DNA from 4 places in the Shinella sp. GW821-FHT11G07 genome. Region 1 is predicted to be linked to each of the others. Evidence: riboswitches for the same ligand, from Rfam matches in the RefSeq annotation. Region 1 holds a riboswitch; each other region holds the start of a gene.
What was found. Region 1 has a riboswitch for cobalamin ahead of AC1RT2_RS08000 (aromatic ring-hydroxylating oxygenase subunit alpha). Riboswitches for the same ligand answer to the same signal wherever they lie in the genome.
Positions count from the first base shown of each region.

Region 1 (2,196 bases):
TTTCCTCGACGATCCGGCGGTCTTGGTCGTTGGTCTCGGTCCAGACATGGGTGAGTTCGTCGAGACGATAGTCGACGCCTTCCACGGCATCCTTGTTGACCAGCCATTTGGTGGTGACCTGCGTCAGTTCCGGGCCGAGCGGCAGCACGCGGAAGGTGATGGCGTGGTCGGCCAGCACATGGTTCCACGTCGTCGGGTAGTGGAAGAGCAGCAGCGTGCCGATATGGCTTTCCGGCACGTCGCTCGACAGCGGACGTGCAACGGCGCGCGCGCCCGACATGGTATAGCTCTCGGCATCCTGGATGAGCGGCATGCGGGCGGCGCGGAACTGGCCGGTCGGCGACATGCGGAATTCGCTCGGCAGGCCGGCAGTCTCGCACTTCGCCCAATGCTCGGCGATCACGGGATCATCCTTGGCGCCCTGCACGCCGGTGGCGCTCGGCGCTTCCGGATAGGTGCGGCAGAGTTCCGGATGGTTGGCGGCACAGTGATAGCACTCGCGGTTGTTTTCCCAGACGAGCTTCCAGTTGCCCTTTTCGATGATCGTGCTTTCGAAGGCGACCTTGGTCTCCCCGAGGCGGTGACGGGCGAGATAGGGCTCGACCATGGCGCGGAACGGCGCAAAATCCGGAGCCTCATCGGCAAGGCAGATGAAGATGTAGCCGCCGACGGTCTCGCAATGCATGCGCTTCAGGCTGTGCTGCGTCCTGTCGAAATCCTCCGCCATGTGGCGGGCGAAGAGCAGCGAACCGTCCAGTTCGTAGGTCCACTGGTGATAGGGACAGACGAGCTTGGCAGACGAACCCTTGTTCTGCGTGCACACCCGCGAGCCGCGGTGGCGGCAGGAATTGTGCAGCGCGCGCACCGTGCCCGAGCGGTCGCGGGTGACGACGACGGGATAGTCGCCGACCTGCACGGTGAAATAGTTGCCGGCCTTGGGAATCTCGCAGTCATGGCCGATGAACAGCCAGTCGCGGTACCAGATCGTCTCCAGGTCGAGCTTGTAGTGGTCTTGGTCGATATAGAAGGCCTGCTCGAGGCTGTAGCCGTCGCGCCGGTTCTTGAGCTTGCGGAGCACGTCGCTGCGAATGTCCATGCTGGATCCTCAGATATCCAAATTATTGCCACGCAATTCCGAACGGAAAACCGCTTCACACTTTTCCTGGAACTGCTTTCGGATGAGGCGCACGGAAGGAGACGGCATCCAGGCGGCAAGCCGCACGGAGTGCACGCTTCCCGGCCGCCCGCCGCAGCCAGTCACGATCGTTTCTCCAGGCTGGTTTCCGGGCTGAGGAGTGTTCTTGTCGGGCATGACCGCGTCCAAAAAGTCGAAAACCTTTCGGGGTCATGCCTTCCGAACCAGTGCAGCGCCTTCCCAGACCTCCCGTCCAGTGGCTTCTGCTGCACCTTGCTCCAACACCGTTGCGGGGGCAGCGCCGGAATTCAACCGGCTTCCCAATTCTCCACCCTCCCTGAGGAATGGCACCTTGAGTGTTCCTATCTAAACGCAAGAATCGTCGCGCAACATGTCGGAAAACGACATGGCCTCCTGATTTGACGACAGCTGTTTCCAGAAGAGCCAGGGCGTGGCGGGGTAACTTTCTCCAGTCATACCAAAGCGATATGCCTAATTTTTCGGCGCATTGCCTCGACAATGGCGATGCTGTGGCCAAGCATCACACGCTTGTCATATTGCGACCACGATGTTGCCGGGACAGGAATTGGGAGTGCGACAGCAAGGATTGCTTAACGACGTTTTCCTAAACTCGTCTGCGATCAGGGCGCGAGGATGGAGTGCCGCCACGTGCAGCAGACGAAATTTCGATATTACGACGCCGTTGCCTACAAGCGTGCGAACCCGCCGAAAGCAGCCGTACACACGCAATTTCTCCGGACCGGCCGTATCGACCGCGACGTCAACTGGAGCCCGAGCGAGAAGCGTTACCTCTCCTATCCGGAAGTGGCCGAGCGCACCGGCCGCAAGCTGGAGCGGGCGGGCAGCGTCACGCATGACCGTATCAACGGCTTTCATGAGACGATCCAGTTTCCCAAGCTGATCTTCCACCGTACGCTGGCCGAGACGCCGCATCTAGGCTACTGCCACATCACGGTGGCCAATTCCCGCTTTGCGGAATTCCCGAACGTGCAATGGGCCTTCTACATGACCAATTTCCGTGCCGAGATCGGCGACGGGGA
Region 1 is NZ_JBXARJ010000003.1:316,531-318,726, forward strand. Features, by position in the region: gene AC1RT2_RS08000 (aromatic ring-hydroxylating oxygenase subunit alpha) at 1-1,096, opposite strand, end outside; cobalamin riboswitch at 1,258-1,505, opposite strand; gene AC1RT2_RS08005 (DUF6656 family protein) at 1,805-2,196, shown strand, end outside.

Region 2 (2,196 bases), on a different contig from region 1:
CCGATCGTGACACAGGAGCCGGGGTTGCTGATGACGCCGGTCGGCGGGGATACCTACAATCCGATGGTCACGTCCTGGCGGCCCAACATGCCCGGATCCTTCGTCTGGCGCTCGGCGCTGCCGCAGATCGCGTTGTTCGTTCTGGTGTTTGCCGGCGTCATGCTGTTCGTCACCCTGCGCTTTTCCGCGCTCGTCCGCGCGCTCCAGCGCAGCGAGACGAAGAACGCCTTCCTCGCACGGCACGATCCGTTGACCGGCCTCAAGAACCGCAGCGGTTTTGACGAGGAAGTGTCGCGCGCCATCAAGAAGGGCGAGAACAAGCCCTTCGCGATCCTCGCGCTCGATCTCGACAGGTTCAAGGCAGTCAACGACCGGCATGGGCATGCAGCGGGGGATGCGGTGCTCCAGGCCGTCGCCAGGCGGTTCTCCGAGCGTGTCGGCCGGCGCGGTTGCGTCGCCCGCCTGGGGGGCGACGAGTTTTGCGTTCTGCTGACCGGCGAACATAGCCGTGAGCATCTGGTGGAGCTTGCCGCCAGCCTCGTTCTGGATGCGCAGATCCCGATCGCCTATGACGGGCAGCTTCTTCTCATTGGCGGCAGCGCCGGCATCGCCCAGTTTCCGCAGCACGGCAAGACGGTGCACGACGTCATGGTAATGGCTGACGCCGCGCTCTATGCTGCCAAGAACGCCGGCCGCAATCGTGCCGTCCATGCCGGTGACATGGACAGGGCCGAGATTGCCGACGCCGGCGAGGCCCGCGCCGCCTAGTGAGCCGCAGATGGACAGGCCCGCGGCGCAAGCGGGCTTGATCGCATCGTCCGGTCATGCGCATATCGCTCCCGTCAGGTGCCCGCTTTTTGCGGGAGAATCGGGAATCCGGTGCGGGCTTGAAAAGCCCAGGTCCGGAACGTGCCCAACGCTGTGACGGGGATGGCGTGCGCCGTAAAAGCTTGAATCGATTCAGGCTTTTGCCACTGGTTGCTCAACCGGGAAGGCAGGTGCTTGCTGCGTGACCCGAAGTCAGAAGACCGGCCTGGCAAGATAGACCGAACCCGCGTGGACGGCGGCAGGTTGTGCGCATTGTTGGGGAGAAAACGATGCGAACCGAACCGTGGGACCCTCTGGTCCGGGCGGGCGCCTTTTCTTGCGAGGACAGGCAAGCCGTCTATCGTGCCATCGAAACGCGCCGCGACGTGCGTGACCAGTTTCTGCCCGAACCATTGCCGGACGACCTCGTCGGCCGCCTGCTGCATGCCGCACACAGCGCGCCGTCGGTCGGCTTCATGCAGCCGTGGAATTTTCTCACGGTGCGCAGCGAGGCGACGCGGCGGCGGGTGCATGCCGCGTTTCAAAAAGCCAATGCCGAGGCGGTGGCGATGTTCGAAGGCGAGCGTCAGGAGCACTATCGCGCCCTGAAGCTCGAGGGCATTCTAAAGGCGCCGCTCTCGATTTGCGTGACCTGTGATCCAACACGCGGCGGAACGGTGGTGCTCGGCCGCACCCACAATCCGCGCATGGATGTCTATTCGACGGTCTGCGCCGTGCAGAACCTCTGGCTCGCGGCGCGGGCGGAAGGGGTCGGCGTCGGCTGGGTTAGCATCTTTCACGACAGCGACGTCCGGAACATCCTCGGCATACCCGAGCATATCGAGATCGTCGCCTGGCTGTGCGTCGGTTTCGTCGACCGACTCTATGCCGAGCCGGAGCTTGCGGTGAAGGGCTGGCGACAGCGCCTGCCGCTGGAAGAACTGGTGTTCGAGGAGCGCTGGCCGGAAACCGACGTCAGTTGACGCCGGCATCGGCCGGACGGCCGAGGTCGATGGCGGATTGGTTTGCCGGCAGGAAGACCGGGCCGACGGTGCGCACCTTGCTGGTCGCCGGATCGTAGTCGCGTTCCTCGATCGTCACCGGCGTCTTGACCGCTGTTTCCGCCTTTTTCGGCAGGGTATCGATCCTGGTGATGGAACCGCCGTCGTCGCCGGTCGATGCCTGCGCAGGGTCGCCCTTCAGCGCCTTCTCGCGCTTGATCATCTCCTGGTAATAGGCCGAGAGGTTGCAGCCGCAGGCGCCGGGCTTGGAAAGGTCACGCGTGCGGTAGGAGAAGGCGTTCTGCAGCTCGTAATAGGGGCGACCGGTAACCGTCGAGGTCATCTGGTCGGTTTCCTGCCCGTTCGTCATCGACTGATAGAAGAGCTC
Region 2 is NZ_JBXARJ010000002.1:322,882-325,077, forward strand. Features, by position in the region: gene AC1RT2_RS05055 (diguanylate cyclase domain-containing protein) at 1-768, shown strand, start outside; cobalamin riboswitch at 828-1,051, shown strand; gene bluB (5,6-dimethylbenzimidazole synthase) at 1,098-1,790, shown strand; gene AC1RT2_RS05065 (DUF2865 domain-containing protein) at 1,783-2,196, opposite strand, start outside.
Region 2: it holds a riboswitch for cobalamin, as region 1 does, so the genes downstream of both, bluB (5,6-dimethylbenzimidazole synthase) here and AC1RT2_RS08000 (aromatic ring-hydroxylating oxygenase subunit alpha) in region 1, are expected to answer to the same signal.

Region 3 (2,196 bases), on a different contig from region 1:
GTTCGGCAGGCCGGCATTGGGGTAAGCACAGACGAAGGTCTGCGCGACAGAGGAGATTTCCGCGAGATGGGCGCGCATGGCATTGGCGCCGAGCGCGCAGTTGAGGCCGATCGAGAAGGGATCGGCGTGGCGCACCGAGTTCCAGAAGGCTTCCGGCGTCTGGCCGGACAGCGTGCGGCCGGAAAGGTCGGTGATCGTGCCGGAGATCATGACCGGCAGCTCGATGCCCTTTTCCTCGAAGACTTCGCGGGTGGCGAAGATCGCGGCCTTGGCGTTCAGTGTGTCGAAGATCGTCTCGATCAGGATGATGTCGGCGCCACCATCGATGAGGCCGCGCAGCTGATCGGCATAGGCGAGGCGCAGATCATCGAAGGAGACGGCGCGGTAGCCGGGATTGTTGACGTCGGGCGAGATGGAGGCGGTGCGGTTGGTCGGGCCGAGCGCGCCGGCGACGAAACGGCGGCGGCCGTCCTTTTCCTGCGCGCGCAGGCCGGCGCGCCGCGCAAGGCGCGCACCGTCGCGGTTCAGTTCATAGACCATGTCCTCCATGCCGTAGTCGGCCTGGGCGATGGTGGTGGAGGAGAAGGTGTTGGTTTCGAGAATATCGGCGCCGGCCAGCGCATAGCGGTAATGAATGTCCTCGATCGCGCCCGGCTGGGTCAGCGTCAACAGGTCGTTGTTGCCCTGCTGGTGGCAGGCGCAATCGCCGAAGCGGTCGCCGCGGAAATCGTCCTCGATGAGCTTGAGCGTCTGGATTTCCGTGCCCATGGCGCCGTCGAGCACCAGGATGCGCTCGCGCGCGGCTTTTTGCAGGGCTGCGAGGATCTCGCGGCCGTCGCGGCGCGGCAGTTCGGGGCCGAACAGGGTGTCCAGGTGCGATTTGGCCATGGCAAAGCCCTCCGGTGCAATCATACTGCATCGGAAGTCACATAAAGATATCTTTATGTCAATATGCGTTTATGCGGACCGACGCGTCAGTGAAGCGGACGGTCTGCACCGGCAAGCGAGGCGAAAAGCGATCGCAGGCGGGCAATATCCGGATCGGCATCCTCATAACGGGAGAGTTTCTGCACCTCCTTCAGTGCCTCGACGGCAAGGTCGGCGCCGCGCGGTTGCCAGAGCAGCCAGGAGATGAAGACGGATTCCGGCTTTCCGGTGCCGGAGAGGCCGTTGTGATCAAGTGCAAGCATTTCTTCCCCAATCGGTAAATTGGGGGATGACCGGACGCACGCATGCTGGATTTCGCCGAAAGGCGACAAGCAAGCGCACCACTGGGACACCCCGCCCATGGACGTTTCAAGTATCAGGGCAGGTCTCCTGGCTCACGGGTCGTCGCCTCTGTCTCGCCTTCCCGGTCCAAAGACCAGTGGCTTTATCGACAGTCGCTCACCGTTCACAGTTGCGGGGGCAGCGCCGGTCTTGGCACTCCATCTGGAGCATCGCACCGGCTTCCCTCTTAGCCTCCAAGCCGCATGCGACTCGGAAGACCCTGACTTCGGCAAACTGGCGTCAGCGCGCCGGCAAGTCAATGGTTTTGACTATCATGCACAGGGCGGGAACTTTTTCCCGCATCAGGCATTTGGCTTTCCGCCTGCACCATGCGCAGGTTCGCCCTTGGGGAGGGATGGGCGATTCACCAAATCCGCAGATGAGGGTCCATGCTGCGCCATCCAGTCCTGTTGACATGTTGCAAGTCTCTGTCCTTACGGCTAAAAAATGCCGTTTTCATGCACCACGCGGCCAGGATGCCAACAAGCGTGTCGCCTGAGCCCTGTCCAACCGTCAAGTGCCCCCGGGGTGCGGTTCGGTGCCATGGCTGATCGCGGCACAAATATGAACCCTGCCCGCAAAAAACTGTCCAGCGCAAAGGCCGCCGCCGGATGGTTCCACATGGCCGGATCCAGAATCAGAAACATGCCCCTTCATAATACGCCGCAAGCCTCCTCGCGCGATGCCGACGTCAAGCAGATCGATTATAACGATTCGATCCGCGCCACCTATCTGACGCTGGAGGAGCTTGCCGATTGCGGTGAAGCGCTGGCGCGCGACAAACGCGCGGCCCTGCCCGGCTTCCGACCCTTCGAATTCCGTGCCCGGCACAAGGAAAACGAGAAGGAAATCTTCCGCGTCTACCAGACGACGGCGAAGGATGTCGAAGCGGGCGTGCAGATCACCCCCGCAGCCGAATGGCTGCTC
Region 3 is NZ_JBXARJ010000005.1:211,117-213,312, reverse strand. Features, by position in the region: gene metH (methionine synthase) at 1-888, opposite strand, end outside; gene AC1RT2_RS12040 (hypothetical protein) at 975-1,190, opposite strand; cobalamin riboswitch at 1,291-1,507, opposite strand; gene AC1RT2_RS12035 (glycoside hydrolase family 94 protein) at 1,915-2,196, shown strand, end outside.
Region 3: it holds a riboswitch for cobalamin, as region 1 does, so the genes downstream of both, AC1RT2_RS12040 (hypothetical protein) here and AC1RT2_RS08000 (aromatic ring-hydroxylating oxygenase subunit alpha) in region 1, are expected to answer to the same signal.

Region 4 (2,196 bases), on a different contig from region 1:
TGCGGGAAGGAGCCGATGGTGGTGGTGGGGAAAAGCGGCAGGCCGAAACGCCGGCGCTGGATCGCCTGGCGCCCGCCAAACGGCAGGTTGCGCGTCTGCGCCGCACCCTCCAGCGCCTTCAATCGGCCCTGGACGAGCGGGTCGTGCACGCGCACCGAGGTCAGGCGGGCAGCGACGGCACCGCCTTGCTCGACGGCACCGGCTTCGGCATGACGGCCGAGCAACGCGAGTTCCTCAAGCTTCTGCGTGGCGAAGGCGAGCCAGGAACGAAGCTCGTCGTCGAGTGCCGTTTCAAGCGCGGTATCGATCGGCACGTGCAGCAGCGAGCAGGACGGCGCGATCTCGATGTTGCCCACTCCGCGGCGCGCAATGATCGGCACGAGCCGCTGCGCCAGCGACGCCAGATCCGCCCGCCAGACATTGCGGCCGTCGATGACACCGAGCGAGAGATGCAGCGTCCCCGGTGCCGTTTCGGCGATCGTTTCCAGTTCCTGCGGTGCGCGCACCAGATCGACATGCAGGCCGGCGACGGGAAGGCTGACCGCTGTGCCAAGGTTTTCGCCAAGACGCCCGAAGTAACCGGCCAGCAGGATGCGGAGACCGGGCGCGGCCTTCGACAGGGCCGCATAGGCTCGCTTCAGGCCATCGCGCTCCTTGTCGGAAAGGTCGAGCACAAGGCACGGCTCGTCGATTTGCACCCAGTCCGCCCCCGCCTCGGCGAGTTCCGCAAGAATACGGCCATAGACCGGCAGAAGACGGTCGAGCAGGTCGAGGGCATCCGACCCATCCCGCGTCTTGCCGAGCTTCAGGAAAGTGACCGGGCCGAGGAGGGCGGGACGGGTGTGGATACCGAGCGCCTTCGCCTCCAGGAAGCTTTGCAGCGGCCGGTTCTCCGTCAGCGCGAAGGCTAGGTCGGCGGAAAATTCCGGCACCATGTAGTGGTAGTTCGTGTCGAACCATTTCGTCATTTCGAGCGCCGGCACGCCCTGCCCGTGATGGGCGTGGCCGCAGGCGGCATGCTCGCCGCCGGTCGCACCGCGCGCCATGGCGAAATAGATGTCGAGGTCGACAGGCCCGCCGGTCCAGCCGTAGGCCGGCGGAATGGCACCCACCATGACGGCGGTATCGAGAACGTGGTCATAGAAGGAGAAATCGTTGGACGGGATCGCGTCGATCCCCTTCTCCTGCTGGAGCTTCCAGTTTTCCGCCCTCAGCGTCTTTCCGACGTCGAGCAGCGACGTGCGGTCCGCCTTGCCGGACCAATAGGCTTCGAGCGCGAATTTCAGCTCGCGATGTCTTCCAATCCTGGGAAAACCGAGATTTGCAGTTCTGATGGTCATTTTCCTACCCCGTAGGTTATGGGCAGGGAGGAATGACGCATCGACGACGGCGGCGCACAGGTGGCCGGTCGCAAAAGCGGCACACCGGGACACCCCGCCCGTGGACGTTATCTATCGGGGGCGGGTCAGCGCTTGCGTCCGTCTTCCCGAGGCGTCTTCCTCAGTGACATGGTGGACGAAACTCGCCGCTTACAGTTGCGGGGGCAGCTCCGGCATGGACCCGAAGGTCGCACCGGATTCCCTCTTAGCTTCGGATCGGAACCCGAAGAACCTCGATGGCGGGATCATCGTCTGTCCGGAGTCATTCGTCAATGATATAAAGATATCTTTATATCTTTTTCTTATGCGCCCACGCCGTCCGGGCGACTGATCTCTTCGAGATACCAGTCGATATAGCGAAGCTCGTTCTGCTCCATTGGCGCGATCGGCCCGGGCACGAAATAGTGCGACTGCACACCGCGCGCCGTGTGCTCGATGATCGTCTTGTCTTCCGCCGTCGTGACCTTCCACAGCCAGGTGAGCTTTTCGAGATCGTAATCCCTGCCCTCCTCCGCTTTGCCGTCGACGAGCCAGATCAGTTCCATCTCGCACGTCCCCGCCGTCTTCGGGATGAAGCGGTAGATCATGCCGTGGTCGGGATAACAGACAAGAAAAGTCGTGCCGCCGAGATGGATAGAGGTGACGCCGCCGTCGAAATCGGAAAAGCGGCCCATCAGCGGCGCAACGGCCTTGCCGTCCTCGCTGCCGCTCTGCACGCCGTCATAAAGCGCATAGCGGAAGGCATGGATCGCCTCGCGGCCTTCGCGCGACGTCTGCCAGTGGTTGCCCGAGCCGACTTCGATGCCGAGTGCGCAGG
Region 4 is NZ_JBXARJ010000007.1:161,076-163,271, reverse strand. Features, by position in the region: gene metE (5-methyltetrahydropteroyltriglutamate--homocysteine S-methyltransferase) at 1-1,340, opposite strand, end outside; cobalamin riboswitch at 1,426-1,630, opposite strand; gene AC1RT2_RS15465 (aromatic ring-hydroxylating oxygenase subunit alpha) at 1,682-2,196, opposite strand, start outside.
Region 4: it holds a riboswitch for cobalamin, as region 1 does, so the genes downstream of both, metE (5-methyltetrahydropteroyltriglutamate--homocysteine S-methyltransferase) here and AC1RT2_RS08000 (aromatic ring-hydroxylating oxygenase subunit alpha) in region 1, are expected to answer to the same signal.